DNA from 4 places in the Serratia ficaria genome. Region 1 is predicted to be linked to each of the others. Evidence: riboswitches for the same ligand, from Rfam matches in the RefSeq annotation. Region 1 holds a riboswitch; each other region holds the start of a gene.
The links. Region 1 has a riboswitch for thiamine pyrophosphate ahead of thiB (thiamine ABC transporter substrate binding subunit). Riboswitches for the same ligand answer to the same signal wherever they lie in the genome.
Positions count from the first base shown of each region.

Region 1 (7,446 bases):
GCGCGTGGATCAGGCATGGCCCCGGGCGGCGGATCGCCTCGGCCAGGGCGGCCTGCGGATCCTCCGCGGCGTTCAGATCGCAGGTATCCAGCCCGAAACCGGCGGCGATCTTGAGGAAGTCGGTGCGCTTCGGATAGGCGGCGGCAAAGATGCGCTGCTGGTAGAACAGGGTTTGTTGCTGATGCACCAGCCCTAACGCCTGGTTGTTCATCAGGATGATTTTCACGTCCAGATCCTGTTCGACCGCGGTGGCCATCTCCTGAATGTTCATCATCAGGCTGCCGTCGCCGGAGAAGCACAGCACCTTGCGCTGCGGTTCGGCCAGCGCCGCGCCGATCGCCGCCGGCAGGCCGAAGCCCATGGTGCCCAAACCGCCGGAGGTCAGCCATTGGCGCGGTCGGCTCAGCGGATAAGCCTGCGCCACCCACATCTGATGCTGGCCCACGTCGGTGGTGATGATGGCGCTGTCGTCCACGCAGCGCGCGGCGGCCTGCACCAGCCCGTAGTGGCTCAGCGGATCTTCCGCGTTCGGCATGTTGAACGGGAACTCGCGCTTCAGGTCGCTCACGGTGTTCAGCCACGCGCTGCGCGGCTGCGTCTCGATCAGCGGCAGCAGCTGCCGCAATACCTGACCCACGTCGGCATGAATGGCGATATTGGCCTGTTTCACCTTGCCCAGTTCGGCGCGGTCGATATCCACATGGATGATGGCGGCGTTGGGGCAGAACAGTTCGGTCTTGCCGATCGCCCGGTCGTCGAAGCGCGCGCCCAGCACGATCAGCAGATCGGCCTCCTGCAGAATAAAGTTGGTGCTGCGCGCGGCATGCATCCCCAGCATGCCCAGCGACAGCGGGTGTTCAACCGGCATCGCGCCCAGCGCCATCAGCGTCATGGTGGTGGGCAGGCTGGCGCGCTCCGCCAGTTCCAGCGCCTGCTGGTGGGCTTCAGCGCAGATAATGCCGCCGCCGAGGTAGAGGATCGGGCGCTTGGCCCGGTTGATCATGGCGGCGGCCTGCGCCACCTGCGCCGGTTCGAAGGCCGGCGCCGCATCGGGCACCGCAATCGGCGGCAGTTCGTCCAGCTCAATCTCCGCGGTCTGCACGTCTTTCGGAATATCGATCCACACCGGGCCAGGCCGGCCGGATTCGGCGATGCGGAAGGCGTCGCAGATCACCTGCGGCAGCTCGCGGATATCGCGCACCAGATGGTTATGTTTGGTGATCGGGATCGAGATGCCGTAGGTGTCCACTTCCTGGAAGGCGTCGGTGCCGATCATCGAGGAAGGCACCTGGCCGGTGATGCACACCAGCGGAATGGAATCGAGCTTGGCGTCGGCGATGGCGGTGACCAGGTTGGTGGCGCCCGGCCCGCTGGAGGCGATGCACACCGCCGCTTTGCCGTTGGCCCGCGCCATGCCCTGCGCCATAAAGCCCGCGCCCTGTTCGTGGCGCGCCAGCACGTGGTGGATGCGGGTGCTTTGGCTCAGCGCGTCATACAGCGGCAGCGCGGCGCCGCCGGGAATGCCGGCGACGGTGGTGATGCCCTGACGCTCCAGCAGATGAACGATCAGCTGCGCGCCGGTAAAGCGTTTGCCTGGGTGAGGCGTGCCCGAAATTGCCATTGTTCCTGTCCTTTCTCAAGGCCGGTGAGCTTTCCTGGGCAGGGGGCTAAAACTAGAAACCCCGCCCGGTTTGCGCCGGCGGGGTTTGGGAATCGATGCGTTGATTCGGACCCTACGGCGCATTGCCGACGACCACCACCACACGCACGACGACCACCGCGGCTGGTAGCGCGGTAACTAGTAGGGTCGAAGTCAGCGAGGATGCGATCACAGGGAACCTTATCATCAGTAAAAAAAGTCAGGTTTTTATAAAAACACAGGCGCAAAATTCGCACAACAGGTTTATTTGCACAGCATAAAAAACGCGCGGCGGATCACGCTTTATGCGAAATGCCCAGCACCTGCGCTGCCGGCGAGCTGCCGTCCAACAGGGATTGCGTCGGGCCGTCGTAGTAAATGCGGCCGTCGACCACCAGCAGCGTGCGCGGCGCGATGCGCGCGGCGTCGTCCAGGTTGTGCGACACCATCAGCAGCGTCAGATTGCGCTGTTCACACACTTCCTGCAGCAGCTGCAGCATTTCGTTGCGCAGCGCCGGATCGAGCGCCGAGAAAGGCTCGTCGAGCAGCAGGATCGGCCGTTGGCGGATCAGGCAGCGCGCCAGCGCGGCGCGCTGCCGCTGGCCGCCGGAGAGCTGCGACGGCAGGCGCGGCAGATGTTCCTCCAATCCCACCTGCCGGGCGATCTGCGCCAGCTGCCGTTGCTGCTGGGCATTCAGCCGCAGGCCGGGATCGAGGCCCAGACCGATGTTCTGCGCCACCGTCAGGTGGGCGAACAGGTTATTTTCCTGAAACAGCATCGACACCGGCCGCTGGGCCGGCGGCGTGGCGGTGCTTTCCTCGCCGTCGAGCAGCAGCCTGCCGCTGGCGGCCGGCAGAAAACCGGCGATCAGGCTCAGCAGAGTGCTTTTGCCCGCGCCGCTTGGCCCGAGCACCGCGACGCGCTCGCCCGGCTGGATGCGCAGATCAAAGCGCATCGGCAGGTGTTCATACAGATAAGTCAGTTTTTCAAGCGTCAGCATAGGTTCTTCATCTTTCGAGTCGCCGCGGTGTGGGTTGCCTGTCATTTAGCTTGAAACCTATTGGGCAGCGCGGCCCGGTAAGCGTTCGATCAGGGTAAACAACAGGAAGCACAGTCCCAGCAGCAACAGCGCGGTCACCGCGCCATCGTTGCTGCGGTAGGCGCCAATCTGCTGATACAGGTAGAACGGCAGGGTACGGAAATGTTCGTTGCCAAACAAGGCGACTACGCCGAAATCGCCGATCGACAGTACGCAGGCGAAGGCCAGCGCCTGCGACAGCGGGCGGCGCAGCGCTTTCAGTTCGATCAGGCGCAGCCGCCGCCAGCCGCGTATGTCCAGCGACAGGCACAGCGGATTATAGCGTTCGGCCAGGTCGCGCATCGGGTTTTCCAGCACCTTCAGCGCATAGGGCACCGCCATCAGCGCATTGGTGAGGATCACCAGCGCATAGGGCGACTGCGGCAGCCCGACGGTGTCGTTCAGCAGCAGGAAGAAGCCGGTGGCCAGCACGATGCCCGGCATCGCCAGGATCACCATGCCGCTCAGCTCAAGCCGTTGCCCCGCGCGCAGCCGTTGCCGCAGCTTCAACTCACGGCTGCTCCACAGCAGCATCATGGTCAGCGCCACGCACAGCAGCCCGGCGCCGATCGCGATGCGCAGCGAAGTGAACAGCGCTTGCCACAGCAGCTGCTGTTGCAGCACGCTGAGCATCGCCTGATTGACGCCGTCGACCATGACCGCCAGCAGCGGCGGCAGCAACAGCAGCAGGGCGGCGGCGATCAGCACCACGTCGCTGACGCGCCGCCACAGGCTGTCTTCGGGGTTGCGCCAGATCTGCGCATGGGTATGGCCCACCGGCAGCGCCTGGCTCAGCCGCTGGCTGAGCAACACCAACCCCAGGCAGCATGTCAGTTGGATCAGCGCCAGCAGCGCGGCCCGGCTGAGATCGTAGTCGTAGCTCAGCGCTTGGTAGATGGCCAGCTCGATGGTGGTGGCCTGCGGCCCGCCGCCCAGCGACAGCACGGTGGCGAAGCTGGCGAAGCACAGCATGAAGATCAGCGCGCCGCTCGGCAGGATCTGGCGGCGCAGCGCCGGCCATTCGACGAAGCGGAACTGCTGCCAGCCGTTCATGCCCAGCTGCGCCGCCAGCTGGCGCTGCTCGACTGGGATGTTTTCCAGCGCCTGCAGCAGCAACCGGCTGGCCAGCGGCAGGTTAAAGAACATGTGCGCCAGCAGAATGCCCTGCAGGCCGTAGGGCGAGAAGCCGTAATCGAGGCCCAGCCAGCCGCATAGCGTCGCCAGCCAGCCCTGGCGGCCATAGACGCTGAGCAGGCCGAATACCGCCACCAGCACCGGCAGCACCAGCGTCATGGCGCACAGCCTGAGCAGCAGCCGCCTGCCGGGGAAGCGGCGCCGGAACAGCGCGCGCGCCAACAGGATGGCCGGCAACACCGAGATCAAGGCCGACAGCAGCGCCTGCCAGAAGGTGAAGCGCACCACATGCCACAGATAGCTGTCCTGCCACAGGGCGCGCCAGTCGCTGTCCGGCGCATGGCGCCACAGCGAGCCCATCGCCAGCGCGGCCAGCGTCAGCATCAACGCGGCGGCCAGCAGCCCCGGCCACAGCCAGCGGGGGATCACTGGCTGACGGCGGTTTGCCATGCCCGGATCCAACTGCCGCGTTGCTTGGCCACCTCTTCGGCGCTGTACTGCAGCGCGGTCTGCGGAACGATCATCTGTTCAAAGCCGGCCGGCAGCGCGGTTTTGATCGCCGGGTACATCCAGTTGCCGGTGGGAATGCTGTTCTGGAACGCCGGCGTCACCATAAACTGCAGGAAACGCTCCGCCAGCGCCGGCTGCTTGCTGGCCTTCAGCTTGCCCGCCACCTCGACCTGCAGATAATGGCCTTCGCTGAAGTTGGCGGCGGCGTAGCCGTCTTTTTTCTCTTCAATCAGGTGGTAGGCCGGGGAGGTGGTGTAGCTGAGCACCAGGTCGCCTTCGCCTTTCAGGAACAGGCCGTAGGCTTCGCTCCAGCCCTTGGTGACGGTGACGGTTTTCTTCGCCAGCTGCTGCCAGGCCGCCGGCGCCTTGTCGCCATAGACCTTCTGCATCCACAGCAGCAGGCCAAGACCCGGCGTACTGGTGCGCGGATCTTCATAGATCACCTTCCAGTCTTGATCGCTGTTGACCAGTTCCTGCAGGCTTTTCGGCGGGTTCTTCAGCTTGTCCTTGTTGTAGACGAAGGCGAAGTAGCCGTAGTCGTAAGGCACGAAGGTTTTATCCTGCCAGCCGCCCGGTACGGCCAGCTTGCCGACATCGACGCCGCTCGGCGCGAACAGGCCGGTTTGCCGGGCGGCCTGCAACAGGTTGTTGTCCAGGCCCAGCACCACGTCGGCGGCGCTGTTCTTGCCCTCCATGCGCAGGCGGTTCAGCAGCGATACGCCGTCTTCCAGCGCGACGAATTTCAACGCGCAGCCGCATTCGGCCTCGAAGGCCTTTTTCACCGCCGGGCCGGGGCCCCAGTCGGCGGCGAAGGAATCGTAGGTATAGACCGTCAGCGTCGGCTTGGCGAGAACCGGCGCGGCGCACAGCAGCAGTAAGCAGGGCAGGTATTTTTTGACCACGTTGCACTCCTGAGAAATAAGGGGCAAGGCATCTGAGGGGGCGGGGGCGGTTACGCCGGATCGCTGGGCTCAAATCCCTCCGCCGGTATTGACCGGATCAGGTTCGACGGGTGTGCTCTCAGCGGAAAAGCGGCCGGTCGCGCCAGCTCATTTTCCGCACCCCGTTGAGACGGCGCTATTGTAAAGACTAACCGACGCCGACGAAAGGCGCTTATGCCTCCGGCGGCGCAAACCAGGCGGATTTGAAGTCGAACCAGCCGAGGGTGTTCATCCGTACCCCGCGCATGCTGCGCTGGCCGTGCAGCTGCAGCCAGTGGTGGAACAGCGGATGCAGATGGTGGCGGCTGACCAACCGTTGGCAGAATTCCGCCAGCGGCAGGCGGTTGGCGCGCCACAGCGCGGCGTCCTGGGCTAAATCCTCGCTCATGCAGTGCTGCATCAGCGGCAGCTCATACAGGGTGGCGAACAGCGAAAACTCCAGCGGCAGGTAAAAATTGGCGCTGCCGAGCCACAGATCGCTCTGCGCATCGCCTTTATGCCAGACCTCGTAGTCGACGCTCTGCACGATCAGTTTGATGCCGTGCAGCGCCAGCAGCGGCTCGATCGCCTGGCGGATGGCGTGGAACTCCGAGTGCTCGTTGAAATGGGTCATGGTCAGCTCGGTCAGGCCCGCCGGCTTGGGCTGCTGCGCCAGCGCGCGGTTGTGGTGCCAGCGCGGCAGCAGGCCATAGGCCGGCGACCAGTAGCGCTGGTAGACCGGACCGGCGTTGGCCAGCAGCGCAATCGGATTGATCAGTTCGCACAGCCAGCTGCGGATGGCCGGATCGGCCGCCAGCGGGGAGCGCTGGTCGAACAGCAGAAAGTAGCAGCCCTCCTCCAGCCGGCTTTCCAGCTCGTTTTTGCCGGTATCGTCGCCCTGCAGCTGCACGCCGGAGTGCACCAGCTCTTCGGTCACCTCCGGCAGCACCCAGATATTCACCTCATCGATCAGCGCCCGGTAGCCAAAGTAGTCGTCGAAGGCGTGGATTTTCATCTGGCTGCGGTGGTTGCGCACCACGCTGTAAGGCCCGGTGCCGATGGGGTGGCGGGCAAAATCCGGCAGGCTCGGCCATTCGCGCGGCAGGATCATCGCATGCACGCTGCCCAACAGCCACGGCAGCCAGTGATCGGGGCTGCGCAGATGCACGTCGATCACGTAGGGCGTCGGTGAGGTCACGCGGTCGATATGCGAGAACAGCGGCTGTGGCGTCAGGCGGTTGATGGTGCCGATGACGTCTTCCATTTCCAGCTCGCGGCCGTGGTGGAAATGAATTGCCGGCCGCAGATAAAAACGCCAGTGCAGCGGCGTCAGCGCCTGCCAATGATGGGAAAGATCGGACTCCAGTTCCCCGTTTTCCTCGTTTATCCGCGTCAGGCCGCTGAAAATCTGGCGGGCCAGGTGGGTCTCCGAACGCCGCAGCGCCGAGCCGGGCAGCAGGTTGTACAGTTGGCGATAGTAGAGCACCCGCAGGATGTGTTTGCCCTGGCGGAAGCTGCGGCCCAGCTGGGACAGCAGCATCTGGCGCACCACGTTTTTGTCGCCGACCAGCTGCACCAGCTGATCGATGCGGTCCTGCTCCAGCAGCTCCTCGGCCCGCTGCTGCTGCAGCGCCAGGCCGGTGTAGTGAAAGGTCAGCCGGGATCGTTTGCCGCGCCCCGACTCCGCCTGCCAGGTCAACCAGCCCTGCTGTTGCATGGCGCTCAGCAACGAACGCACGTGGCGCCGCGAGCAGCTGAGCACTTCCGCCAGCTCCTGCAGCGTGGTTTCGGTGGCTTCGCCGTGGCAGCGTTGCCACAGGCGAATGAACTGCTGCTGCAATCTGGAGGTGGACATAAAAGAGGAACGCTCCCGCATCAATCCGTCAATTTATCTTTCCCTATATTACGCCGATAATTTTCCTCAATGAAAGGGGGAGGGCGAATGATGAAAGCTTTCTTGTCAAAACAGTTCTATCAGCGCTATTTCAGCGCGGTGCGCCGCCAGCACGCCGACTGGCTGGGCCTGGTGCCTGAGCAGGCGCGGCTGGAGATGCTGGCCCACCTGACCCAGTGGAATATCAAGGAAATGACCGAAAAGCAGTACCGCGAACATCTTTGAACGACGCTGCGGCTTGAAATAGGCAGGGCAAAAGAGTTTCTGAGT
Region 1 covers NZ_LT906479.1:815,268-822,713, forward strand. The annotation lists gene ilvB (acetolactate synthase large subunit) at 1-1,621, opposite strand, end outside; gene ivbL (ilvB operon leader peptide IvbL) at 1,734-1,847, opposite strand; gene thiQ (thiamine ABC transporter ATP-binding protein ThiQ) at 1,936-2,640, opposite strand; gene thiP (thiamine/thiamine pyrophosphate ABC transporter permease ThiP) at 2,698-4,302, opposite strand; gene thiB (thiamine ABC transporter substrate binding subunit) at 4,278-5,264, opposite strand; TPP riboswitch at 5,321-5,438, opposite strand; gene sgrR (HTH-type transcriptional regulator SgrR) at 5,476-7,137, opposite strand; gene sgrT (glucose uptake inhibitor SgrT) at 7,225-7,401, shown strand.

Region 2 (7,446 bases), 2.1 Mb from region 1:
GAGCCCGGCTGTACCGCGTTAAACCGGCTGCCTGCTTCGCTGGTGTTGCTGCTGGCCGGCGCCAGCGCCTTCAGCGTGGCGAACGTCTACTATGCCCAACCGCTGCTGGACGCCATTGCCGAGGATTTCAACATCAGCCTGGCGGCGGTGGGCATGGTGATCGCCGCCACCCAGCTCGGCTGCGCGCTGGCGTTGTTGCTGGTGGTGCCGCTGGGAGATCGGGTTAATCGGCACCGGCTGTTGGCCGCCCAGCAGCTGCTGTTGATTGCCGCCTTGCTGGCGGTGGGTTGGTCGCACGGCAGCGTGCTGCTGCTGGCGGGGATGCTGTTGGTGGGGCTGCTGGGCACCGCGATGACCCAGGGGCTGATCGCCTTTGCCGCCACGCTGGCGGCGCCGCATGAGCGCGGGCGGGTGGTCGGCGCCGCACAGGGCGGCGTGGTGCTGGGGCTGTTGCTGGCGCGCACGCTTTCCGGCGCGCTGGCGGATCTCGGCGGTTGGCGCACGGTGTACTTTTTCTCCGCCGGGGTGACGCTGGTTCTGTTGCCGATCCTGGCGCGCCTGTTGCCCGCGCCGCAGCTGGCACCTTCGACGCTCGGCTATCCGGCCTTGCTGCGCTCGATGCTGACGCTGTTGCTGCGCGATCGCACGCTGCAGATTCGCGGCATGCTGGCGCTGCTGATGTTCGGCACGTTCAGCATTTTCTGGAGCGCGCTGGTGTTGCCGCTCAGCCGGCCGCCGTTTAATTTTTCTCATTCGATGGTGGGCGCGTTCGGGCTGGTGGGGGCGGTAGGGGCGCTGGCGGCGATGCGCGCCGGGCAGCTTGCCGACCGCGGGCTGGGGCAGCTGGCCAGCGGCGTGTGCCTGCTGCTGTTGGCGCTGGCCTGGCTGCCGCTCGGCATGTTGAACCACGGCCTGGCGTGGCTGGTGGCGGGCATCGTACTGTTGGATCTGGCCGGGCAGGCGATCCACGTGCTGAACCAGAGCATGATTTTCAGCGCCCATCCGCAGTCTCACAGCCGGCTGGTGGGGTGTTACATGTTGTTTTACGCCGTCGGCAGCGGGTTGGGTGCCTTCGCCAGCACCCACGTCTACGCCTGGGCCGGCTGGAGCGGCGTGTGCTGGCTGGGGGCCGGCGTCAGCCTGAGCGCGCTGCTGTTCTGGCGGCTGACGCTGCGTTTTATGCCCGGGCGCGCATAACGGGGGCGCCCTTATTTGGCCGGAGAGTGCAGCAGATAGTAGTCTTCGTCGCCGTCGTTGCCGGTCGAGATGATGCGCCAGCCGTGCTTGCGATAGAACGTCAGCGCCTTTTCGTTTTTCACCAGGCATTTCAATGCGCCGGTGGCGGTGAAGGTGCGCTCCGCCGCCTGCAGCAGGGCGCTGCCGACGCCGCGCGGCGGCAAAAGGGGATCGACATACAGGTTATGGATGAAGTTGTCGGCGCGGTAAATCGACACGAACCCCAGCAGCTTGCCGTCCTCCTCCGCCACCCAAATGTCTTCGCCCAGCGTCGCACGATCGAAATCCTCCAGCCGGTAACCGTCGGTATTGCGCCACGGAAACGCCGCCTTGCGCGACGCCAGGTACAGGGTGCGCAGGAACGGGCGATCGGCTTCCCGGTAGGGTCTTGTTTGCATGGCGTCTCCTGGTTGTTTTTTTTGCCACTACTATAGCGCGATTGACCTCGTCGGCGGCAAGCCCAATAATGGCGTTCTTGACTCGGGGTGCCCGTTAGGGCTGAGATTTTACCCGTATTACCTGATCTGGATTATGCCAGCGTAGGGAAGTCTCGGTGCCCAACCGGTACCCGCCTTCTTGAACGCCGGTTGGGAGGAATATGCTCGCTCGACCTGATGCTTTACCCGGCGCCCGCGCCGCGGCCTGTCTGACCCAATTCAAACAGCGACCCCCGCTGATCCACTGCCTGACCAACGAGGTGGTGCAATCGCTCACGGCCAACGTCTTGCTGGCGCTCGGCGCTTCGCCGGCGATGGTGGTGGAGCCGAGCGAAGCGGCGCAGTTCAGCGCAGTGGCCGACGCTTTGCTGATCAATATCGGCACCCTCAATGCGCCGCGCGCCGAATCTATGCTGGCGGCGGTGGCGGCCGCCAACCGGGCGGGTACCCCCTGGGCGCTGGATCCGGTGGCGGTCGGCGGGCTGGCCTATCGCACCGCGTTCGCCAAACGGTTGCTGGATGAGAAACCGGCGGCGATCAGGGGCAACGCGTCCGAGATCATGGCGCTCGGCGGCCTGCAGGCCAGTGGCCGCGGGGTGGACAGCGCCGACGATTCGTTGGCCGCATTGCCCGCCGCACGCGAGCTGGCGCGCAGCAGCGGCGCAATAGTGGCGGTGACCGGCGCGGTGGATTACGTTACCGACGGCCGGCGCGAGTGGGCGGTCGCCGGCGGCGATGCGCTGATGACGCGGGTGGTGGGTACCGGCTGCGCGCTGTCGGCGGTGGTTGCCGCCTTTTGCTGCCTGCCGGGCGAGCGGCTGGATAACGTCGCCACCGCCTGCCGGGTGATGGCGCACTGCGGCGGCCTGGCTGCCGCCGCTGCCGCCGGGCCGGGCAGCTTTACCCCGGCGTTTCTCGACGCGCTGTACCGCCTGCGCGCGGAGGAGCTGCAATGAAACGCATCAACGCTTTGACCATCGCCGGCACCGATCCCAGCGGCGGCGCCGGCATTCAGGCCGATCTGAAAACCTTCTCGGCGCTGGGCGCGTACGGCGCCTCGGCGATCACCGCGCTGGTGGCGCAAAATACCCGCGGCGTGCAGTCGGTTTACCAGATTGAACCGGCGTTCGTTGCCGCCCAGCTGGATTCGGTGTTCAGCGACCTGCGCATCGACAGCGCCAAAATTGGCATGTTGGCCAACGCGGCGATCGTGCAGGCGGTGGCCGAGCGGCTGCGCCATTATCGGCCGGCGTTTGTGGTGCTGGATACCGTGATGCTGGCGAAAAGCGGCGATCCGCTGCTGGCGCCGGAGGCGGTGGACTCGATCCGTCGCGAGCTGCTGCCGTTGGTGTCGATCATCACGCCGAACCTGCCTGAAGCGGCGGCGTTGCTGGAGTGCGCCCCGGCGGAAAACGAGCGGCAGATGCGCGAGCAGGGGCGGGCGCTGCTGGCGATGGGCTGCCAGGCGGTGCTGATGAAGGGCGGCCACCTGAGCGAAAGCGAAAGCCCGGACTGGCTGTTTGCCGCCGGGCAGGAGCAACGCTTTACCGCGCCGCGCGTCGCCACTCGCCATACGCACGGTACCGGCTGCACGCTGTCGGCGGCGTTGGCCGCGCTGCGCCCGCGTCACGATGACTGGGCGGCGACCGTCGCCGCCGCCAAGGACTATCTGCAAAAGGCGCTGCAGCAGGCGGATACGCTGGAAGTGGGGCACGGCATCGGGCCGGTGCATCATTTCCACGCCTGGTGGTGATCCAACTTTTCGCCGTCGTTGTGGTCTGACTGGATCCAGGCCCGGCCGCCGCCGGGCGTGATCGGACTCAACAAGGGAGAAGGGCCATGACAGGACAACGTGCACTCCGCAGCGCCGTTTTCGGCGCGTTACTCAGCTTCAGCGCGGGCGGCTTCGCCCAGCAGATCGTCACCACCTCGGACGTGATCCAGCAGCCGGGTTATCAAACCAGCTGGCAGAATATGATGAAGGGGCAGGCCAGGCTGCCGGGTTGGGCGCGCAAGGGCATCGGCACCTCGACGCCGGCGCAGAGCCTGAGCTGGCAGGGGCAGAACTATCTGGTGGGCAACCTGTGCAAGCCGCATGACTGCGCCAACAACTTTTTGATCGTGGCGTTCAAAGAGGACAAATCGCAGGCCTGGGGCGTGCGCGTCGAGGTGGAAAACCGGCCAGAGGCTATCGATCATCCGAAGAAATACGCCCGCTATCAGTGGCTCGGCAAGCCGAACGATGACATCAAGGCGTTGCTGAAGAAACAGTTCGAGGATAATCCCGACTGGAAGTAACCCCGCAGGGGCGCGGTTCGCCGCGCCCCATGCCCGGGAGTCAGCCGATGCCGGCCTGATGCAGATCGTGCAGGTTGATGGCGCCCACCAGCACGCCCTCCAGGTCGACCACCGGCGCGGCGCTGATATGCTGTTCGTGCAGGGCCTCCAGCGCTTCGCCGGCGCGCCACTGTTCCGGCAGCCGGTAGCCGGGGCGGGTGATCGCCGGGCTCAGCGCATCCTGCAGGCTGTTGCCCTTCACCAGCCAGCGGCGCAGGTCGCCGTCGGTAAATACCCCCACCACCTTCCGCTGCGCATCACATACCGCCACCAGCCCCAGCCCGGTGCGGCTCAGTTCCAGCATCGCCTCCATCACGTTGGCGCTTTCGCTGACCTTCGGCAGGCGATCGCCGGTGCGCATCAGGTGATGCACCCGGTTCAGCAGGCGTGCGCCCAGGCTGCCGCCCGGGTGCGAGCGGGCAAAGTCCTCGGCGTTGAAACCGCGTTGGCGCATCAACGCCATCGCCAGCGCGTCGCCCATCATCAGGGTATTCACCGCGCTGGAGGTGGGCGCCAGCCCCATCGGGCAGGCTTCGCGCTCCACGCTGATGTCCAGCACGCAGGCTGCGCCCTGCGCCAGCGGCGACTCTTTGCCGCCGGTGATGGCGATCACCGGAATGCCGTTTTCCGCCAACAGCGGCAGGATCAGATCCAGCTCTTTGGCGCGGCCGGAGTAAGAGATAAACACCACCACATCGTCGGCGCCGATCATGCCGAGATCGCCGTGCAGCGCCTCCGCCGGGTGAACGAAGAACGACGGGGTGCCGGTGCTGGCCAGCGAAGCGGCGATCTTCTTGCCGATGTGGCCGGATTTGCCGATGCCGGAAATCACCGCCTTGCCGCGGCAGTTCAGCAGCAGTTCGCAGGCGCAGACGAAGTTGTCGTCCAGCCGCGCCAGCAGGCGCTGCGCTTCGGTCAGCTCGATTTCCAGCGTTTCGCGGGCGAAGGTGATCAGGGCGTTCGCGTTACTCATCGGGGTCTCCTACCAGAATGATATTGATGCCTTTTGCCTGCAATGCGGCGAGATAGTCCGGATTGATGTCTTTATCGGTGATCAGCGTGTCGACGGCGCCCAAATCGCACACCACGTTCGGGCTTTTGCGGCCGAACTTCGACGAATCCACCAGCAAAACAATGCGCCCGGCGGCCTCGCACATCGCCTTGCTGACGTTGTGCACCTCGTTGAAGGTGGTGACGCCGGCGTTGAGGTCGACGCCGTCCGCGCCGATGAACAGCTTGTCGAAGCTGAACTGCTGGAAGGCCGACTCCGCCAGGCTGCCGTGGAACGACGCCGATTTTTTGCGGTAGGTGCCGCCGGGCATCAGGATAGTCTGATCGTTATCCAGCTCCACCAGCGCATTGACGATGGTCAGGCTGTTGGTCATCACCGTGATGTTATTGAACTGCGCCAGATGCGGCACCATCTGCAGCACCGTGCTGCCGGCGTCGAAGATCAGCGAATCGCCGTCGTCGATCAGTTTGATGGCGGCATAGGCGATCTGGCGTTTCTTTTCGGTATTGATGTGGGTTTTTCGGTCGATCGGCTGGTCGCCGTCGTCGCGGCTGAGCACCACGCCGCCGTAGGTGCGGATCACTTCACCTTCGTCTTCCAGCAGGGTGAGGTCCTTGCGAATGGTGGTGCCGGTGGTGGAGAAATGCTCGGCCAGGGCGTCCACTGCCGTTTTGCCATGCCGCTGCAGATATTCAAGGATAGCGGCCTGCCGCTGCTTTGGTTTCATCGCGATTCCCGTTCACAAGAGTTGAGCATTTCCCCTCAGCGAATAATTCAATATGAAAGGTAATGTCTTTTAATGTGAAAATATCATGATTTGGGTGCAATCGCTAACGATAGTGCAGACCGGCATGCGCGATCCTCGGGGAAGATCACATCCGGGCGCAAATCCCGCTGATGCAGGCCGTGCAGATGCGCCAGCGGCTGCGGCCGGGCGAAGATGGTCAGGCCGCGCATCAGCATGCTGCCGCATACCCGGCGATCGGCGTCGAAGGCCAGCGCCAGCACCACCCGCGGGCGGAAACGGCCGCCGGAGCGCCCCACGCCGACGGCGCCGAGCCGGCACAGGCGATCGAAGGCGCGGTTGAAGCGCCGCAGCTGCCACCAGCCGAGGGCGATTTGCAGCAGCCAGGCCAGCACCGCGAAGAGAATCAATGCTTGAGTCATAAAGCCTCCGTAGCCCCCCGTTGAGGTGCGGGGGGCGGTGCGGGCGTCAGAACATTATCTGGCCGCCGGTGATGTTGATCGATTGACCGGTGCAATACGACGCCTTGTCGCTGGCGTAGAACAGCAGGGTATTCAGCACGTCCTGGTAGTCGCAGCCGCGCTTCAGCGGCACTTTGTCGGTGTAGTATTTCTCGACCTGGTCCGGCTCGATGCCCAGCTTTTGCGCGTACTGCGGCAGCAGCGACTGGAACATCGGCGACTTCAACAGGTTACCGAGCATCAGCGAATGCACGGTGATGCCGTAATCCGCCAGATCGAGCGCCAGCGACTGCGTCAGCCCCACGCCGCCGAACTTGGCCGCGCTGTAGCCGGCATTGTGCTTGCTGCCCACTTTGCCGGATTTGGAGTTGATTTGAATGATGCGCCCGGCGATGCCGTCGCGGATCATCAGGCGGGAAAACTCGCGGGCGCAGAGGAAATAACCCACCAGGTTGACCTGCAGCGAGCGGTCGAAGTCGCCCAGCAAAAAGTCGGTGATCGGCGCCGCCTTGGCGATGCCGGCGCTGTACACCAGCAAATGGGTTTGGCCGAACTGCCGGTCGACCGCCGCCGCCAGCGCAATCACGCTCCGTTCATCGGTGGCGTCGGCCTGGAAGCCGCAGGCGCTGCCGGCGCCGTATTCGTCGTTAATCTGCTGCGCCACCCGGTGGGCGTTGTCGGCGTTCAAATCGGCCACCGCCACGCGGTAGCCCGCTTGCGCCAGGCCGTGAGATAAAAATGCGCCTAACGTTTGGCCGCCGCCAATCACTACAGCTACTTCAGACATGCTCTACTCCTTATGCGATAAATGACAGCGTGCTGCCGACCGGAATATCGGCCGGCGTTGGGCCGGATACGTGGATCGAACCCGGAAATTCGGCCTGGCTTTCACCGTCGAAGCGCACGGTGACGTGCCCCAGCTCACGCAGGTTCTGGGTGGCGACGCTGCCGACGGCGGTGATGGCGTAGCGCCGCTGCGCCAGCTCCATCACGCCGCCGGCCTGCAGTTCGCCGGTGGTCGCGCCGTGCCGGTGGATAAAGCAGAACGCTTCGATGTCCGCCGGCGCGCCTTCACGGAAGGTGATCAGCATGTCGTCCTGCAGCGCATCGCGGGCGCAGTCGCCGATCTGCGTGATGGTGGTGTGGAAAATGGTGTGCATGAGGTTCTCCCTGCAAGGCAACTTATTGGTAAATGAAGGCCGAAGCGGCCCAGGCCAG
Region 2 covers NZ_LT906479.1:3,910,573-3,918,018, reverse strand. The annotation lists gene CKW09_RS18495 (MFS transporter) at 1-1,197, shown strand, start outside; gene CKW09_RS18490 (GNAT family N-acetyltransferase) at 1,209-1,634, opposite strand; TPP riboswitch at 1,708-1,799, shown strand; gene thiM (hydroxyethylthiazole kinase) at 1,835-2,629, shown strand; gene thiD (bifunctional hydroxymethylpyrimidine kinase/phosphomethylpyrimidine kinase) at 2,626-3,426, shown strand; gene CKW09_RS18475 (inhibitor of vertebrate lysozyme family protein) at 3,513-3,971, shown strand; gene gutQ (arabinose-5-phosphate isomerase GutQ) at 4,012-4,983, opposite strand; gene srlR (glucitol operon DNA-binding transcriptional repressor SrlR) at 4,976-5,749, opposite strand; gene gutM (transcriptional regulator GutM) at 5,833-6,189, opposite strand; gene srlD (sorbitol-6-phosphate dehydrogenase) at 6,236-7,015, opposite strand; gene srlB (PTS glucitol/sorbitol transporter subunit IIA) at 7,026-7,388, opposite strand; gene srlE (PTS glucitol/sorbitol transporter subunit IIB) at 7,411-7,446, opposite strand, start outside.
Region 2: linked by a shared signal. The riboswitch ahead of thiM (hydroxyethylthiazole kinase) and the one ahead of thiB (thiamine ABC transporter substrate binding subunit) in region 1 are both predicted to bind thiamine pyrophosphate.

Region 3 (7,446 bases), 520 kb from region 1:
TTGCTCGAAGCCCACGTCGGCGCCGGCGATGAACGCCGGCGGATCGACCGGCAGATCATCGTGGCGAATGACCTCGGAGGCGCGGCGCAGCTGCTCGGCGCGCAGGGCTTGAGTCTCTATCACGTCCGCTCCTTAACGGTGGTATTTCGCCGACTGCGCGTGCACCGCCTCGACGAAGGCGCCGGCATTTTCCGGCGGTACGTCCTGATGGATGCCGTGGCCCAGGTTAAACACGTGGCCTTCGCCGTGGCCGAACCCGGCCAGAATGGCTTCCACCTCCTGGCCGATGCGCTCCGGCGAAGCATAAAGCATCGACGGATCCATATTGCCCTGCAGCGCCACCTGGTCACCCACGCGGCGGCGCGCGTCGGCGATATCGGTGGTCCAGTCCAGGCCCAGCGCGTCGCAGCCGGTGGCGGCCATCGCTTCCAGCCACTGGCCGCCGCCCTTGGTGAACAGCGTGACCGGCACGCGGCGGCCGTCGTTTTCACGCAGCAGGCCGTCGACGATCTTGTGCATGTAATGCAGCGAGAACTCGCGGTAATCGCGGCCGGTCAATACGCCGCCCCAGGTATCGAACACCATCACCGACTGCGCGCCGGCCTTGATCTGGGCGTTGAGATACAGGATCACGCTGTCCGCCAGCTTGTCCAGCAGCAGGTGCAGCGTGGCCGGCTCGGCGTACATCATCTTCTTCAGCTTGGTGAAGGCCTTGCTGCTGCCGCCCTCCACCATATAGGTCGCCAGCGTCCAGGGGCTGCCGGAGAAACCGATCAACGGCACTTCGCCCTTCAGCTCGCGGCGAATGGTGCGCACCGCGTTCATCACGTAGCCCAGCTCGACCTCCGGATCGAACAGCGGCAGCTTGTCTACGTCGGCGCGGCTGACGATAGGCGAAGAGAAACGCGGGCCTTCGCCGGCTTCGAAATACAGGCCAAGCCCCATGGCGTCGGGAATGGTGAGAATATCGGAGAACAGGATGGCGGCGTCCAGCGCATAGCGGCGCAGCGGCTGCAGCGTCACCTCGCAGGCCAGCTCCGCGTTTTTGCACAGCGACATGAAATCACCGGCCTGGGCGCGGGTCGCCTTGTATTCCGGTAAATAACGACCGGCCTGACGCATCATCCATACCGGGGTCACATCCACCGGCTGGCGCAGCAGCGCGCGCAGGTAGCGATCGTTCTTCAACTCATTCATTTATGGGGCTCCCTTAATAATCTGCCGGTCATTGTACATTATTCTGCCCGGCACAGCGCCACGGTGTCCTCAATCAGCCGGCGCGCCACGGTGCCGGGCGGCGGCAACAGCGGCAAGCGATCGTAACGGTACCAGCCGGCGTTGAGCAGTTCCTTGGGATCGTGGCGGATCTCGCCCTGATGATAGTCGGCCATAAACGCCATCATCAGCGAGTGCGGGAACGGCCAGGGTTGGGAGGTGACATAGCGCAGGTTTTTGATTTCGATATTGCTTTCTTCCATCACTTCACGCGCCGCCGCCTGTTCCAGCGTCTCGCCCACCTCGACAAAACCGGCCAGCACCGTATGGATGCCGCCGCGATGGCGCACGTGCTGCGCCAGCAGGATCTGGTCGTCGCGCCGAATGGCGACGATCACGCAGGGGGCAATCTGCGGGTAGTAGCGCTCGCGGCAATTTCCGCACAGGCAGGCGCTTTCGCTGCGGCTGAAGTGCATCTCATGGCCGCAGTAGCCGCAATAGCGATGGGAGCGGTAGAAATCCGCCAGCTGCACGCCGCGCCCGGCGAGCTGGAACAAACCGCGATCCAGTTCGAGCAGCTGCCGCACCGAGCCCATGTCGCGCGGCATCGCATGGCGCACCAGCCATACCGGCGCGCCGCCCCACTCGCCGATGGCGCGCGCCATTTTACCCTGCAGGGAAAAAGAGGCGGCCGAACCGAACGGCAGTTCACCGTTCGGTAACCAAAGTTTGCTTTCATGGCTGACTATCCACCAGCCATTTTCATTACCCGTTAATGCAAGTTCCATATCGTTGTTGCACAACCTCAGCTTCACTGGCACTCTACAAATCGGCCTTGTTACATTTTAATAACTTACTGTTACTTTTTATTACTTACGGAGTCAAACATGCTCAACCGTTTGGAAAGCCTGACTCAGCGCCTTGGTGGTAGTAATGAATTAGTTGATCAATGGCTTCAGGCCCGCAAGCAATTGCTGGTCGCCTACTGCACCCTGGTGGGCCTCAAACCGAATAAAGAAAAGCATACGCCGCTGAATGAAAAAGCGCTGGAGAACTTTTGCCATAATCTGGTGGATTATCTCTCAGCCGCGCATTTCCATATCTATGACAGAATTATCAAACAAGTGGAAGGCGCTGCCAGCCCAAAAATGTCTCTGTCGGTAAACATCTACCCCAAACTCTGGGCCAATACCGAGCAGGTCATGGCCTTTCACGACCGCTATACCGAAGTGGATATCGATCAAGACGTGTGTCTGGAGTTCCACCAGGCGCTGTCGGATATCGGCGAGACGCTGGCGGCGCGCTTTACCCTGGAAGACAAGCTGATCCAGCTGGCGGCGGAAGCCTCGCAGCCGCCGCTGTCGGATAAGGCGCTTGATCAGGCGCGTTAGAATTTTGTAGTCTTTTTTATTATCCCTCCTATACTGGAGGGCATCTTGTCGGAGTGCCTAGCGCCTGATTTGTTCAACAAATTGGCCAGGCTGAGACCGTTAATTCGGGATCCGCGGAACCTGATCGGGTTAATACCCGCGAAGGGAACAAGAGTAATCTATCGCCATAGGCAGGATTTCTCCCCATTCGGGATGATCCGATCCTATCGGCCAGCATCATTACTCCCTCCGAGCTCCAGACAAGCAACTTTCCCAACCCAACACACTGGTAGGAACTTGCTATGTCTAACGTTAAGAAACCTCGTGCCCGTAAAGAGCAACGCGAAGCTGCCCAACAGTTTATCGACAGCCTGCAGGGGGTGGCCTTCCCCAGCTCACGCCGTATCTATCTGCAGGGTTCGCGCAGCGATGTGCAGGTGCCGATGCGCGAAATTCAGCTCAGCCCGACGCTGGTCGGCGGCGGCAAGGACAACCCGCAGTACGAACAGAACGAAGCCATCCCGGTGTACGACACCGCCGGCCCCTACGGCGATCCGCAGGCGCGGCTCGACGTGCATGCCGGCCTGGCCAGGCTGCGCGCCGGCTGGATCGAAGAACGCGGCGATACCGCGGTACTGAGCGGCGTCAGTTCCGGTTTCACCCAGCAGCGCCTGGCGGATGAAGGCTTGGATCACCTGCGCTTCGAACGCCTGCCGCTGCCGCGCAAGGCGCAACCGGGCAAGTGCGTGACCCAGTTGCACTACGCCCGCGCCGGCATCGTCACCCCGGAGATGGAGTTTATCGCCATCCGTGAAAACATGGGGCGCCAGCGCATCCGCGGCGAGGTCCTGCGCCAGCAGCATCCGGGCCAAAGCTGGGGCGCCAACCTGCCGGACAACATCACGGCGGAATTCGTGCGCCAGGAAGTGGCCGCCGGGCGCGCCATCATCCCCGCCAACATCAACCACCCGGAATCCGAACCGATGATCATCGGCCGCAACTTCCTGGTGAAGGTCAACGCCAACATCGGCAACTCGGCGGTGACCTCCTCGATCGAAGAGGAAGTGGAAAAGCTGGTGTGGTCCACCCGCTGGGGCGCGGATACCGTGATGGACCTGTCGACCGGCCGCTATATCCACGAAACCCGCGAATGGATCCTGCGCAACAGCCCGGTGCCCATCGGCACGGTGCCTATCTACCAGGCGCTGGAGAAGGTCAACGGCGTGGCGGAGAACCTGACCTGGGAAATGTTCCGCGATACCCTGCTGGAACAGGCGGAACAAGGGGTGGACTACTTCACCATTCACGCCGGCGTGCTGCTGCGCTATGTGCCGATGACCGCCAGGCGCCTGACCGGCATCGTCTCGCGCGGCGGCTCGATCATGGCCAAGTGGTGCCTGTCGCACCATCAGGAAAACTTCCTGTATCAGCACTTCCGCGAAATCTGCGAGATCTGCGCCGCCTATGACGTTTCGCTGTCGCTCGGCGACGGCCTGCGCCCAGGCTCGATTCAGGACGCCAACGACGAAGCGCAGTTCGCCGAGCTGCACACCCTGGGCGAACTGACCAAGATCGCCTGGGAATACGACGTGCAGGTGATGATCGAAGGCCCCGGCCACGTGCCGATGCAGATGATCCGCCGCAATATGACCGAAGAGCTGGAGCACTGCCACGAAGCGCCGTTCTATACCCTCGGCCCGCTGACCACCGATATCGCACCGGGTTATGACCACTTCACCTCCGGCATCGGCGCGGCGATGATCGGCTGGTTCGGCTGCGCCATGCTGTGTTACGTCACGCCGAAGGAGCATCTCGGCCTGCCGAACAAGGAAGACGTCAAACAGGGATTGATCACCTACAAGATCGCCGCCCACGCCGCCGATCTGGCCAAGGGCCACCCGGGCGCGCAGATCCGCGACAACGCCATGTCCAAGGCGCGCTTCGAGTTCCGCTGGGAAGATCAGTTCAACCTGGCGCTCGATCCGGCTACCGCGCGCGCCTACCACGACGAAACCCTGCCGCAGGAGTCCGGCAAAATCGCACACTTCTGCTCGATGTGCGGACCGAAATTCTGCTCGATGAAAATCTCGCAGGAGGTGCGCGACTACGCCGCCGCCCAGGAGGCCGCCAAACCGATAGAGGTGCAGCTGAACGGCATGGAAAAGATGTCGGCCGAATTCCGTTCGCGCGGCAGCGAGCTCTACCACAGCGCCGGCAACCTGCAAGAGGAAATGCGCAATGACTGATATCGCCACCCCGTTCCCCGCTACCCCGCACCGACTGGGATTGTACCCGGTGGTCGACAGCGTCGAGTGGATCGCCCGCCTGCTGGGCGCCGGCGTCAAGACAATCCAATTGCGCATCAAGGATCTGCCGGACGAACAGGTGGAGGAAGACATCGTCGCCGCCATCGCGCTGGGCAGACAATACGATGCGCGGCTGTTCATCAACGATTACTGGCGGCTGGCCGTCAAACACGGCGCCTATGGCGTACACCTCGGCCAGGAAGATCTGGATACCACCGATTTGGCGGCGATCCACCGCGCCGGGCTGCGGCTGGGCGTATCCACCCATGACGACGCCGAACTGGCGCGCGCCATCGCGGTAAAACCGTCTTATATCGCCCTCGGGCATATCTTCCCGACCCAAACCAAAGACATGCCTTCGGCGCCGCAGGGGCTGACGGAGCTGAAGCGCCACCTCGCCGGGTTGGCGGACTACCCGACGGTGGCGATCGGCGGGATCGGCATCGATCGCGTACCGGCGGTGTTGGCGTGCGGCGTCGGCAGCGTGGCGGTGGTGAGCGCCATCACCCAGGCGCCGGACTGGCGCGCGGCCACCGCCGAACTGTTGCGGCTGATCGAGGGCGAGGGGCGGGCTGATGCTTAACGACCAAGAGTTCCTGCGCTACAGCCGCCAGCTGCTGCTGGAAGACGTGGGCCCGGAAGGCCAGGAAAAGCTCAAACGCGCGACGGTGCTGATTGTCGGCCTGGGCGGTCTGGGGTCTCCGGCTTCGCTGTATCTGGCCGCCGCCGGCGTCGGCACGCTGCTGCTGGCCGACGACGATCGGCTGCACGTCACCAACCTGCAGCGCCAGATCCTGTATCGCAGCGCCGATACCGCCCAAAGCAAAGCCGCACTGGCGCGGCAGCAATTGCAGGCGCTGAATCCCCTGGTGGAGCCCATCGCACTGGAACAACGGCTGCAGGGGCAATCGCTGCATGATGCCGTCGCCCGCGCCGATCTGGTGCTGGACTGCTGCGACAACATGGCGACCCGCCACGCGGTGAACGCCGCCTGCGTGGCGGCCGGCAAACCGCTGATCAGCGGCAGCGCGGTGGGCTTCAGCGGCCAATTGCTGATGATTGAACCGCCCTACGAGCACGGCTGCTACGCCTGCCTGTATCCGGAGCTTACCGAGCCGCAGCGCAACTGCCGCACCGCCGGCGTGCTTGGCCCGGTGGTCGGGGTGATAGGCACCCTGCAGGCGCTGGAAGCCATCAAAACGCTGGCCGGCATGCCTGCGGCGCTCAGCGGCAAACTGCGCCTGTTCGACGGCAAGCAGCAAAGCTGGAGCACCCTGCAGCTCAGCCAGGCCAGCGCCTGCCCGGTATGCGGGGGAACGGCATGAAGATCCGGCTCAACGACCAACCGCTGGAGCTGGCGCCGCCGCTCAGCGTCGCCGCCCTGCTCGAACGGCTGGAACGCCACCAGCCGGGCACCGCGCTGGCGATCAATCAAACCATCATCCCGCGCGCCGACTGGGCCAGCCATCTGGTGCAAGACGGCGATGACATCCTGCTGTTTCAAGCGATCGCCGGAGGCTGACATGCTGAAAATCGCCGATACTCCCTTTACCTCCCGCCTGTTTACCGGCACCGGCAAGTTCGCCACGCCGGCGCTGATGCTCGAGGCGCTGCAGGCTTCCGGCTCGCAGCTGGTCACCATGGCCATGAAGCGCGTCGATTTGCGCGGCGGCAATGACGCCATCCTGGCGCCGCTGCGGCAGCTGGGCGTGCGCCTGCTGCCCAACACCTCCGGCGCCAAGACCGCCGCCGAGGCGGTGTTCGCCGCCCGACTGGCGCGCGAGGCGCTCGGCACCCACTGGGTGAAGCTGGAGATCCACCCCGACGTGAAATACCTGCTGCCGGACCCGATAGAGACGCTGAAAGCGGCGGAAACGCTGGTGAAAGACGGCTTTGTGGTGCTGCCCTACTGCGGCGCCGATCCGGTGCTGTGCAAGCGGCTGGAAGAAGCGGGCTGCGCGGCGGTGATGCCGCTCGGCGCGCCTATCGGCTCCAACCGCGGCCTGCGCACCCGCGATTTCCTCGAAATCATCATCGAACAGGCCAGGGTGCCGGTGGTGGTCGACGCCGGCATCGGCGCGCCGAGCCACGCGCTGGAAGCGATGGAGCTGGGCGCCGACGCGGTGCTGGTGAATACCGCCATCGCCGTGGCGCGCGATCCGGTGCAGATGGCGCGGGCGTTTCGCCTGGCGCTGGAGGCCGGTGAGCTGGCGCGCGCGGCCGGGCTGGGCGGCAGCCAACGCGGCGCCGCCGCCACCAGCCCGCTGACCGCTTTTCTCACCCACTCCGAGGAGGCGCAGTGATGACCGATGATTTCAGCAGTCGCCTGGCGCAGCTGGACTGGGACGATATCTCGCTACGCATCAACAGCAAAACCGCACGCGACGTGGAGCATGCGCTGAAGGCGGACAAGCTGACGCGCGACGATTTTATGGCGCTGATTTCCCCCGCCGCCGCCGCTTATCTGGAGCCATTGGCGCAGCGCGCACAGCAGCTGACCCGCCAGCGTTTCGGCAACGTGGTCAGCTTCTACGTACCGCTGTATCTGTCCAACC
Region 3 covers NZ_LT906479.1:294,391-301,836, reverse strand. The annotation lists gene nfi (deoxyribonuclease V) at 1-123, opposite strand, end outside; gene hemE (uroporphyrinogen decarboxylase) at 133-1,197, opposite strand; gene nudC (NAD(+) diphosphatase) at 1,236-2,003, opposite strand; gene CKW09_RS01370 (Rsd/AlgQ family anti-sigma factor) at 2,103-2,606, shown strand; TPP riboswitch at 2,646-2,770, shown strand; gene thiC (phosphomethylpyrimidine synthase ThiC) at 2,888-4,831, shown strand; gene thiE (thiamine phosphate synthase) at 4,824-5,474, shown strand; gene CKW09_RS01355 (HesA/MoeB/ThiF family protein) at 5,467-6,216, shown strand; gene thiS (sulfur carrier protein ThiS) at 6,213-6,413, shown strand; gene CKW09_RS01345 (thiazole synthase) at 6,415-7,194, shown strand; gene thiH (2-iminoacetate synthase ThiH) at 7,194-7,446, shown strand, end outside.
Region 3: linked by a shared signal. The riboswitch ahead of thiC (phosphomethylpyrimidine synthase ThiC) and the one ahead of thiB (thiamine ABC transporter substrate binding subunit) in region 1 are both predicted to bind thiamine pyrophosphate.

Region 4 (7,446 bases), 2.5 Mb from region 1:
CGGGTGATGGGTGTCGACGGTCAGGGCGAACAGCGAAAATTTTTGCTGCCGGCTGGAGAGCTCGACAAACTTGTCGTACACCAGATCCAGCAGGGTATCGTCATACCAGCCCCAGTCGTTTTTATAGCCCGGATCGCTGACCTGAGCGCGCAGTTCCTTATAGCCGTAAACGTGGTCGAAGCCGTGCGATTTGAGGAAGGTGTCCTTGCCGGCGAACGCCAATTCGGCGCCCTGATAGAAATAGTTGCCGTAGCCGGCGGATTTCAGCACGTCTCCCAGGCAGACGTTTTCCGGATAAAAGGTCGAAACGGCGCTGGACGCGTTGCCGTCGAACGGGGCGAACAGCGGGATGCCGCACTGCGAGGCCACCATGCCGGCGATGGTGTAGCCGGTGCCCGGCAGCTGTTGGGTGTTGCTGAAATCAATGCTGTCCTCCCGCAACCGGTCCAGTTCATCGGTCAGGCCGGGGAAGCTGTGCCGATCGAAATAGGTGCGTTCCAGGCTTTCCGCATAGATATACACCAGGTTAGGCTGCTTGCCCTGCAGGGTCTTTTTCGGCGCTTTATAGTAGGTGGCGAAATCGGCGGTATCGCCGCCGATTTGGCTTTTGACCAGCAGCGAAATGTCCTGAAAGGCCGGCGTGGTGCCGACCGAAAACAGCGCCAGCAGCACGGCGATCAGGCTGTAAATCACGCTGCTGCTTTTGGCCTTGCGGCGCAGCAGGCTGCGGGCCAACAGGGCGAAAATCAGCGCCAGCGCCGCCAGCAGGCCGAGAAACGGCAGCACGTATTTGCCGACGCCGGCGCCTTTCAGGCTGCTGGTGACGGTGTAGATCACCGCATCGGTAATGCCGTCGCCGGTGAAGTAGTTGCTGGCGATCAGGATAACGTTCAGGATCAGATAGCTGCCGAGCAGCGTCAGCAGGATAGCGAACCACCAGCGGTTGGCGGCGGCCCGGGTGCGATAGATTGAAATCGAGGCCAAAAAAAGAACGAACGACGCGAGTGCTGAAACCATCCACCGAATCCTGTCTGATTAGAAAGAAAATCTTTACTGTTCTGGCGCACGCCGCCAACGCTGCCGGGGCGTGAAAAATGAAGGGTATAGCCTATTGAAAGCGGCAGGGCAATGCGCGTTTGCGCCGCGCGGCGTTCGGCGGCGGCGATTGGCGGTTTTTGTGACAATACTGTGACAATCATCACGCCGCGCAGGCCGATAACGCCGAAATATTGCTCGCCGGGCTTTTGGCTCTACCATTAATGGGTAGCGTCGAATGCCGGCGCGCCTATCAGTCATTCAGGAGAAAAACATGCAGGCTATTCCCGCAGCCGTACTCGAGGAACTGGCGCCGCAGGGCGCCCTGCGCGCGGCGATCAACTTCGGCAACCCGGTGCTGGCGCAGCGGGGGCCGGGCGGCGAGCCGCAGGGCGTCTCGGTCTCTCTGGCCGCGGCGCTGGCCGGCGAGCTGGGCGTGGCGCTGGAGCTGGTGCCCTATGATGCGGCGGGCAAGGTGTTCGCCGATCTCGACAGCGGCGCCTGGACCCTGGCCTTTATGGCCATCGAACCGGTGCGTGCGGAACAACTCGCCTTCAGCGAACCTTATGCGATCATCGAGGGCACCTATCTGGTGGCCGAGGCGGCGCCCTATCGGCAGGTGGCCGAGCTGGATCGGCCGGGCGTGCGCATTGCGGTGGGCAAAGGCGCGGCCTATGACCTGTTCCTGTCGCGCACGCTGCAGCAGGCGCAGCTGGTGCGGGCAGGCACCTCCGCCGAAGCGATCGGCCTGTTTCTGGAGCAGGGGCTGGAGGCGGCGGCGGGGGTGCGCCAACCGCTGATGGCCGCTGCGGCCGCGAACCCGGGGCTGCGGGTGCTGGCAGGGCATTTCACCGCGATCAGGCAGGCGATGGCGGTGCCGCGGCGCAAAACGCAGGGTGCGGCCTACGTGAACGATTTTATCGAACGCTGCAAGGCCGACGGCCGGGTGGCCGAGGCGCTGCGGCGCAGCGGCCAGGGCGATGTGACCGTGGCGGGCGGCAAGGCGCCCGGCTAAACGGGCTCCCGCCGCGGCCGGGGCAACTCAGCGCAGTTCGACCGCGTACTCCTCCACCGGGGTGATTTTCTTGATCAGCTTATTGTCGAACAGGAACTGCTCGTAAGCCTGGTAGCGCGCGCTGTCCAGCCTGGCCGGATCGGTGGCGAACAGCGGCAGGCTGGCCTGCCAGGCCTGCTTGTTCAACGCGGTATCCAGTTCGGGATAGGCTTTGGCGAACGCCAGCCAGGTTTGCTGCGGGTGCGCGCGCAGGTAGTCGCCGCCTTTTTTCAGCGCGGCGAGGAATTTTTTGATCTTCGGCTCCGCCAGCGCGTCGCGGCTGGCGACGATGATCAACTCATCGTAGGCCGGCACGCCGTAGTCTTCCACGTTGAACACCCGCGGCTCCTTGCCCTGCAGCTTCAGCTCCAGCGCTTCGATATTGCGATAGCCGCCGATCACCGCGTCCACCTGGCCCGCCAGCAGGGCGCCGGTCAGCTGGAAGTTGACGTTGATTAGCTTGATGTCGTCAGGGTTGACGCGCTGATTTTTGGCCATGGTGGCCAGCGTCGCCTGTTCGATGCCGCTGACCGAATACCCGACCTTTTTGCCTTTGAGGTCCGCCGGCGTGGCGATGCCTTTATCCAGCGTGATGACGGTGTTCAGCGGCGTGTCGATCAGCGTGCCGACGCGCACCAGCGGCAGGCCCTGATCGGCGAAGAAGTGCAGCTGCGGCTGATAGGTGATCGCGAGGTCCGCCTGTTTGGCCGCCACCAGCCGCGGCGGCAGCGCCGGATCGGACGGCGGCACGATCTTGACGTCCAGTCCGGCGTCCCTGAAGGCGCCGATCTGTTCGGCCACCATGATCGGCGCGTGATCGGGGTTGATGTACCAGTCGAGCACCAGCGTCAGCTTTTCGGCGGCGCCGGCCTGGCTCGCCATGGCGGCGCCGAGCAGCAGGCCGCAGACGGTTTTTTTAAACATGGTTGTTCCCTTAGTGGTTGAAATCATCAATGGTTCTCCGGCGCCCAGACGATCAGACGCCGCAGCAGCGCATCCACCGCGACCCACAGCAGCACGGTCATCAGCACCAGAATAAACAGCGCGGCGAAGCACAGGTCGGTCTGCATGCGCGCGTTGGCGTTGAGCATCAGGTAACCCAGCCCTTCGGCCGAGCCGACCCACTCGCCGATGATCGCGCCGATCGGGGCGACGGCGGCGGCCATGCGCAGCCCGGAGCCGAAGGCCGGCAGCGCCGCCATCAGCCGCACGTGGCGCAGCAGCGCCCAGCGCGAGGCGCCGAGGGTGCGCGCCAGGTCGAGATAGTCGTCATTGACCCGGCGCAGCCCGTCGAAGAAGGCGGAAACGACCGGGAAGAAGATCACCAGCACCGCCATCGCCACCTTGGCGCTCATGCCGAAGCCGAACCACAGCACCAGCAGCGGGGCCAGCGCGAACACCGGTATCGCCTGGCTGGTGAGCACCAGCGGCATCAGCCAGCGCTGCAGGCGCGGGGAAAAGATCATGCCCAGCGCCAGCGCCGCGCCGAGCAGTACCCCCAGCGCCAAGCCGCTGAGGATTTCCGAGGCGGTGACCAGCGTATGCCAGGCGAGGTAATCGCGGCCATGCCACAGCGCCTGCGCCACCGCCGCGGGCGAGGGCAGCAGGAAGGCGGGAATGCTGCCCAGGGTGAGCAGCCACCACAGCAGCAGCAGCCCGGCGAACACCGTCAGGCCGCGGCGCAGGCGGCTCAGGCCGCTTTCTGTCTGCGGTTTCATTGCGCCGCCCTCACCAACTGCCGCAACAGTTCCGCCTGGCTTTTCAGCAGGTGCGGATCGTCCGGCGCACGCGGCGGTTGCCCGCCGATCGGGTGGTTATCGTCGATGCCGCTCGGCGAGTTCGCCAGCACCAGCAGGCGGTGGCTCAGGCGGCAGGCCTCCATCGGATCGTGGGTGATCAGCAGCACGGTGTTCTGCGCCAGCAGCTCGGCCGCCAGCGTCTGAATAGTGGCGCGGGTAATGGCGTCCAGCGCCGAGAACGGCTCGTCCATCAGCACGATCGGCCGGCGCTCGTACAGGGTACGCGCGATGGCGGCGCGCTGACGCATGCCGCCGGACAGCGCGGCGGGCAGGGCGCCGCCATAGCCGCTCAGCCCGACCCGCTCGAGCAGGTGGGCCGCCCATGGGCGATCGGCTTTCTCCCCGCGCAGCCGTGAGCCGAGCGTGATGTTTTCATCGATGGTCAGCCAGGGATAGAGCAGGTCTTTTTGCCCCATATAGGCGATGCGCCCGGCGATCGGCAGGCCGTCGCTGCCGCAGACGCTACCCGAGGTGGCCTGAGCCAGCCCGGCGATGATCTTCAGCAGGCTGGTTTTGCCGGCGCCGCTGGCACCGAGCAGGGCGACGAAGCTGCCGCCGTCGATCGTGAAGCTGAGCCGTTCGAAAATCACCCGATCGCCAAAGCGCAGGGTTAAATCCCGGACCTCGATGCCGGGTGGCTGGCGGGGCGTCATGAGGCGTTCAGCCCCATCTGCCAGAACGCCGACTCCAGCCGGGTGGCGGTGGTGAAAATCTGCGCCAGCTCGGCGAAGCGGCTCTCGGCGCCGCGCTGGCGGCCGACGTTTTCCAGCAGCTCGATGGCGGCCCGCACCCCGGCCAAGTAACCCGGATCGCCATAATTTTTGATCCAGGAGGCGTAGGGATTGCCCTCCATCCGGGTGGCGGGATCGTTCAGCAGCCGCAGGCCGATTTCGGCATAGCCGGCGACGCAGGGCAGCAGGGCGGCCAGCAGCTCCAGCGCATCGCCGGCGTGGCCGATGTCCAGCACGTAGCGGGTGTAGTTCATGGTTTCTGGCGCTTCGGGCTGGGCGGCGATTTCACCCTCGTCCAGCCCCCAGCCGGCGCAGTAGGCCAGGTGCAGCGGCAGTTCGGCGACGATGGCGTTGAGCGAGGCGGCGGCGGCGCGCATTTCCGGCAGGGTGCGCAGCTTGCTGACCAGCAACGCGTAGGCGCGGGCGAAGTGGATCAGGAACAGGTAGTCCTGGGTCAGATAGCGGCGGAAAGCGGGCTCGGGCAAGGTGCCGGCGGCCAGCTGTCGAATAAAGGGATGAGCGACGTAGTCCTGCCAGTGACCGCCGGCCTGTTGGCGCAGCCGTCCGTAAAGGCCGGTTTCGAACATGGTGGTATACATGGGACCTCCATAAGTGAGTGGAGATCCGGGCGCGCTGAGGTATGAACAGGCAATGAGCGAAGGCGTTATTGCCGACCCGTCCCTTCGCTGGCATGACCCAGATCAGGTTCAAAGGGTTCGGCTTGCGCCATCTCAGCCCATAACAGGACACCCCTCGGAGGTGCCTGTTATACGACATTTATTTTTTGATTACAATGCCCGGCCGCAGGGCGCGGCGGCGGCGGAAATCGGTTCGTTTAGTGCGATTGGGGGCGATTTTTCTGGCACAGGCGGCGGTATTTTTGTCACTGTAATCCCGCTACGTTGAATCTGAGGACACACCCCATGAAGAAGATCGGCTTTCTCTCTTTCGGCCATTGGGCGCCTTCCGCTCAGTCGGGCACCCGTTCGGCGGCGGATGCGCTGCTGCAGTCCATCGATCTGGCGGTGGCCGCGGAAGATTTGGGGGCGGACGGCGCCTACTTCCGCGTGCACCACTTTGCACGCCAGCTTGGCTCGCCGTTCCCGCTGCTGGCCGCCATCGGCGCCAAAACTCGCCGCATTGAGATCGGCACCGGCGTGATCGACATGCGCTATGAAAACCCGCTGTATATGGTCGAGGACGCCGGCGCCGCCGATCTGATATCCGGCGGGCGTTTGCAGCTCGGCATCAGCCGCGGCTCGCCGGAGCAGGTGATCGACGGCTGGCGCTATTTCGGCTACACGCCGGCCGAGGGCGAAACCGAGGCCGACATGGCTCGCCGCCATACCGAGGTGCTGCTCGAAGCCCTGCGCGGCGAAGGCTTTGCCGAGCCCAATCCGCAGCCGATGTTCCCCAATCCGCCGGGCCTGCTGCGCCCCGAGCCGTTTTCCGCCGGGTTGCGCGATCGCATTTGGTGGGGGGCCAGTTCCAACGCCACCGCGGTGTGGGCGGCCAAACTGGGCATGAACCTGCAAAGCTCCACGCTGAAGAACGACGAGACCGGCGAACCCTTCCATGTGCAGCAGGCCAGCCAGATCCGCGCCTACCGCGCCGCCTGGCAAGAGGCCGGCCATGTGCGCGAGCCGCGGGTGTCGGTCAGCCGCAGCATCTTTGCGCTGATGGACCAGCGGGACCGCAATTATTTCGGCGGCAGCGGCAAGGAAGGCGATCAGGTGGGCTATATCGACCAGCAAACCCGGGCGATTTTTGGCCGCAGCTATGCCGCCGAGCCGGAGCAGTTGATCGAACAGCTGGCGCAGGACGAGGCGATTGCCGAGGCCGACACGCTGCTGCTGACCGTACCGAACCAGCTGGGGGTCGACTACAACGCGCACGTTATCGAAGCGATCCTGACCCAGGTCGCGCCGGCGTTGGGCTGGCGCTGATGGCGCAACAATAACGGGAGGTAGCCATGTCACGTATTTTCATTACCGGTTCGGCGGACGGGCTGGGCCGCGCGGCGGCGGAAACCTTGCTGGCCGAGGGGCATCAGGTGATCGTTCATGCGCGTGAGCCTGGCCGGCTCCACGGCATGCGCGCTCTGCTGGATCGCGGTGCGCTGGCGGTGACCGGCGATTTGTCTGACCTGCAGCAAACCCAAGCCTTGGCCGGGCAGGTGAACCGGATCGGCCGCCCGGACGCGGTGATTCACAATGCCGGCGTCTTCAGCGGGCCGCAGGTGCTGGCGGTGAACGTCATCGCGCCTTATCTGTTGACGGCGCTGATCGCCCGGCCGGCGCGTTTGGTGTATTTGAGCAGCAGCATGCATTTCGACGGCCGCGCCGCGCTCGACGCGGTGGACTGGCGCGGAAACCAGCCGATGCCCTATTCGGACAGCAAACTGTTGGTGACGGCGCTTGCCGCGGCGGTGGCGCGCCGTTGGCCGGAGGTGATCGGTAGCGCCGTCGATCCCGGCTGGGTGCCGACCCGGATGGGCGGCGAAAACGCCCCCGGCGATTTACGCCTGGGCCACCTGACGCAGGAGTGGCTGGTCGGCAGCGAAGATGCGCAGGCCCGGGTTTCCGGCGGCTATTGGCATCACCAGCGCCGCCTGGCGCCGCACGCCGCCACGCGCGATCCGGCTTTTCAGGACGCCTTGCTGGCGAAGCTTGAACGGGTGACCGGCGTAACGCTGGCGATGCCCTGAGCGGCATTGACTTATTTTGCTCATTTTGTATTTTAAGGACATGCATACATTTCTGATTATCGTCCCCGAAGGGGGCATGCTGTTCGAATCGGCGGGCATCGCCGACATTCTGATGCAGGC
Region 4 covers NZ_LT906479.1:3,351,773-3,359,218, reverse strand. The annotation lists gene opgB (phosphatidylglycerol--membrane-oligosaccharide glycerophosphotransferase) at 1-1,017, opposite strand, end outside; gene CKW09_RS15950 (transporter substrate-binding domain-containing protein) at 1,310-2,050, shown strand; gene CKW09_RS15945 (ABC transporter substrate-binding protein) at 2,078-3,013, opposite strand; gene CKW09_RS15940 (ABC transporter permease) at 3,040-3,807, opposite strand; gene CKW09_RS15935 (ABC transporter ATP-binding protein) at 3,804-4,541, opposite strand; gene tenA (thiaminase II) at 4,538-5,218, opposite strand; TPP riboswitch at 5,281-5,383, opposite strand; gene CKW09_RS15925 (LLM class flavin-dependent oxidoreductase) at 5,543-6,565, shown strand; gene CKW09_RS15920 (SDR family NAD(P)-dependent oxidoreductase) at 6,592-7,326, shown strand; gene CKW09_RS15915 (GlxA family transcriptional regulator) at 7,367-7,446, shown strand, end outside.
Region 4: linked by a shared signal. The riboswitch ahead of tenA (thiaminase II) and the one ahead of thiB (thiamine ABC transporter substrate binding subunit) in region 1 are both predicted to bind thiamine pyrophosphate.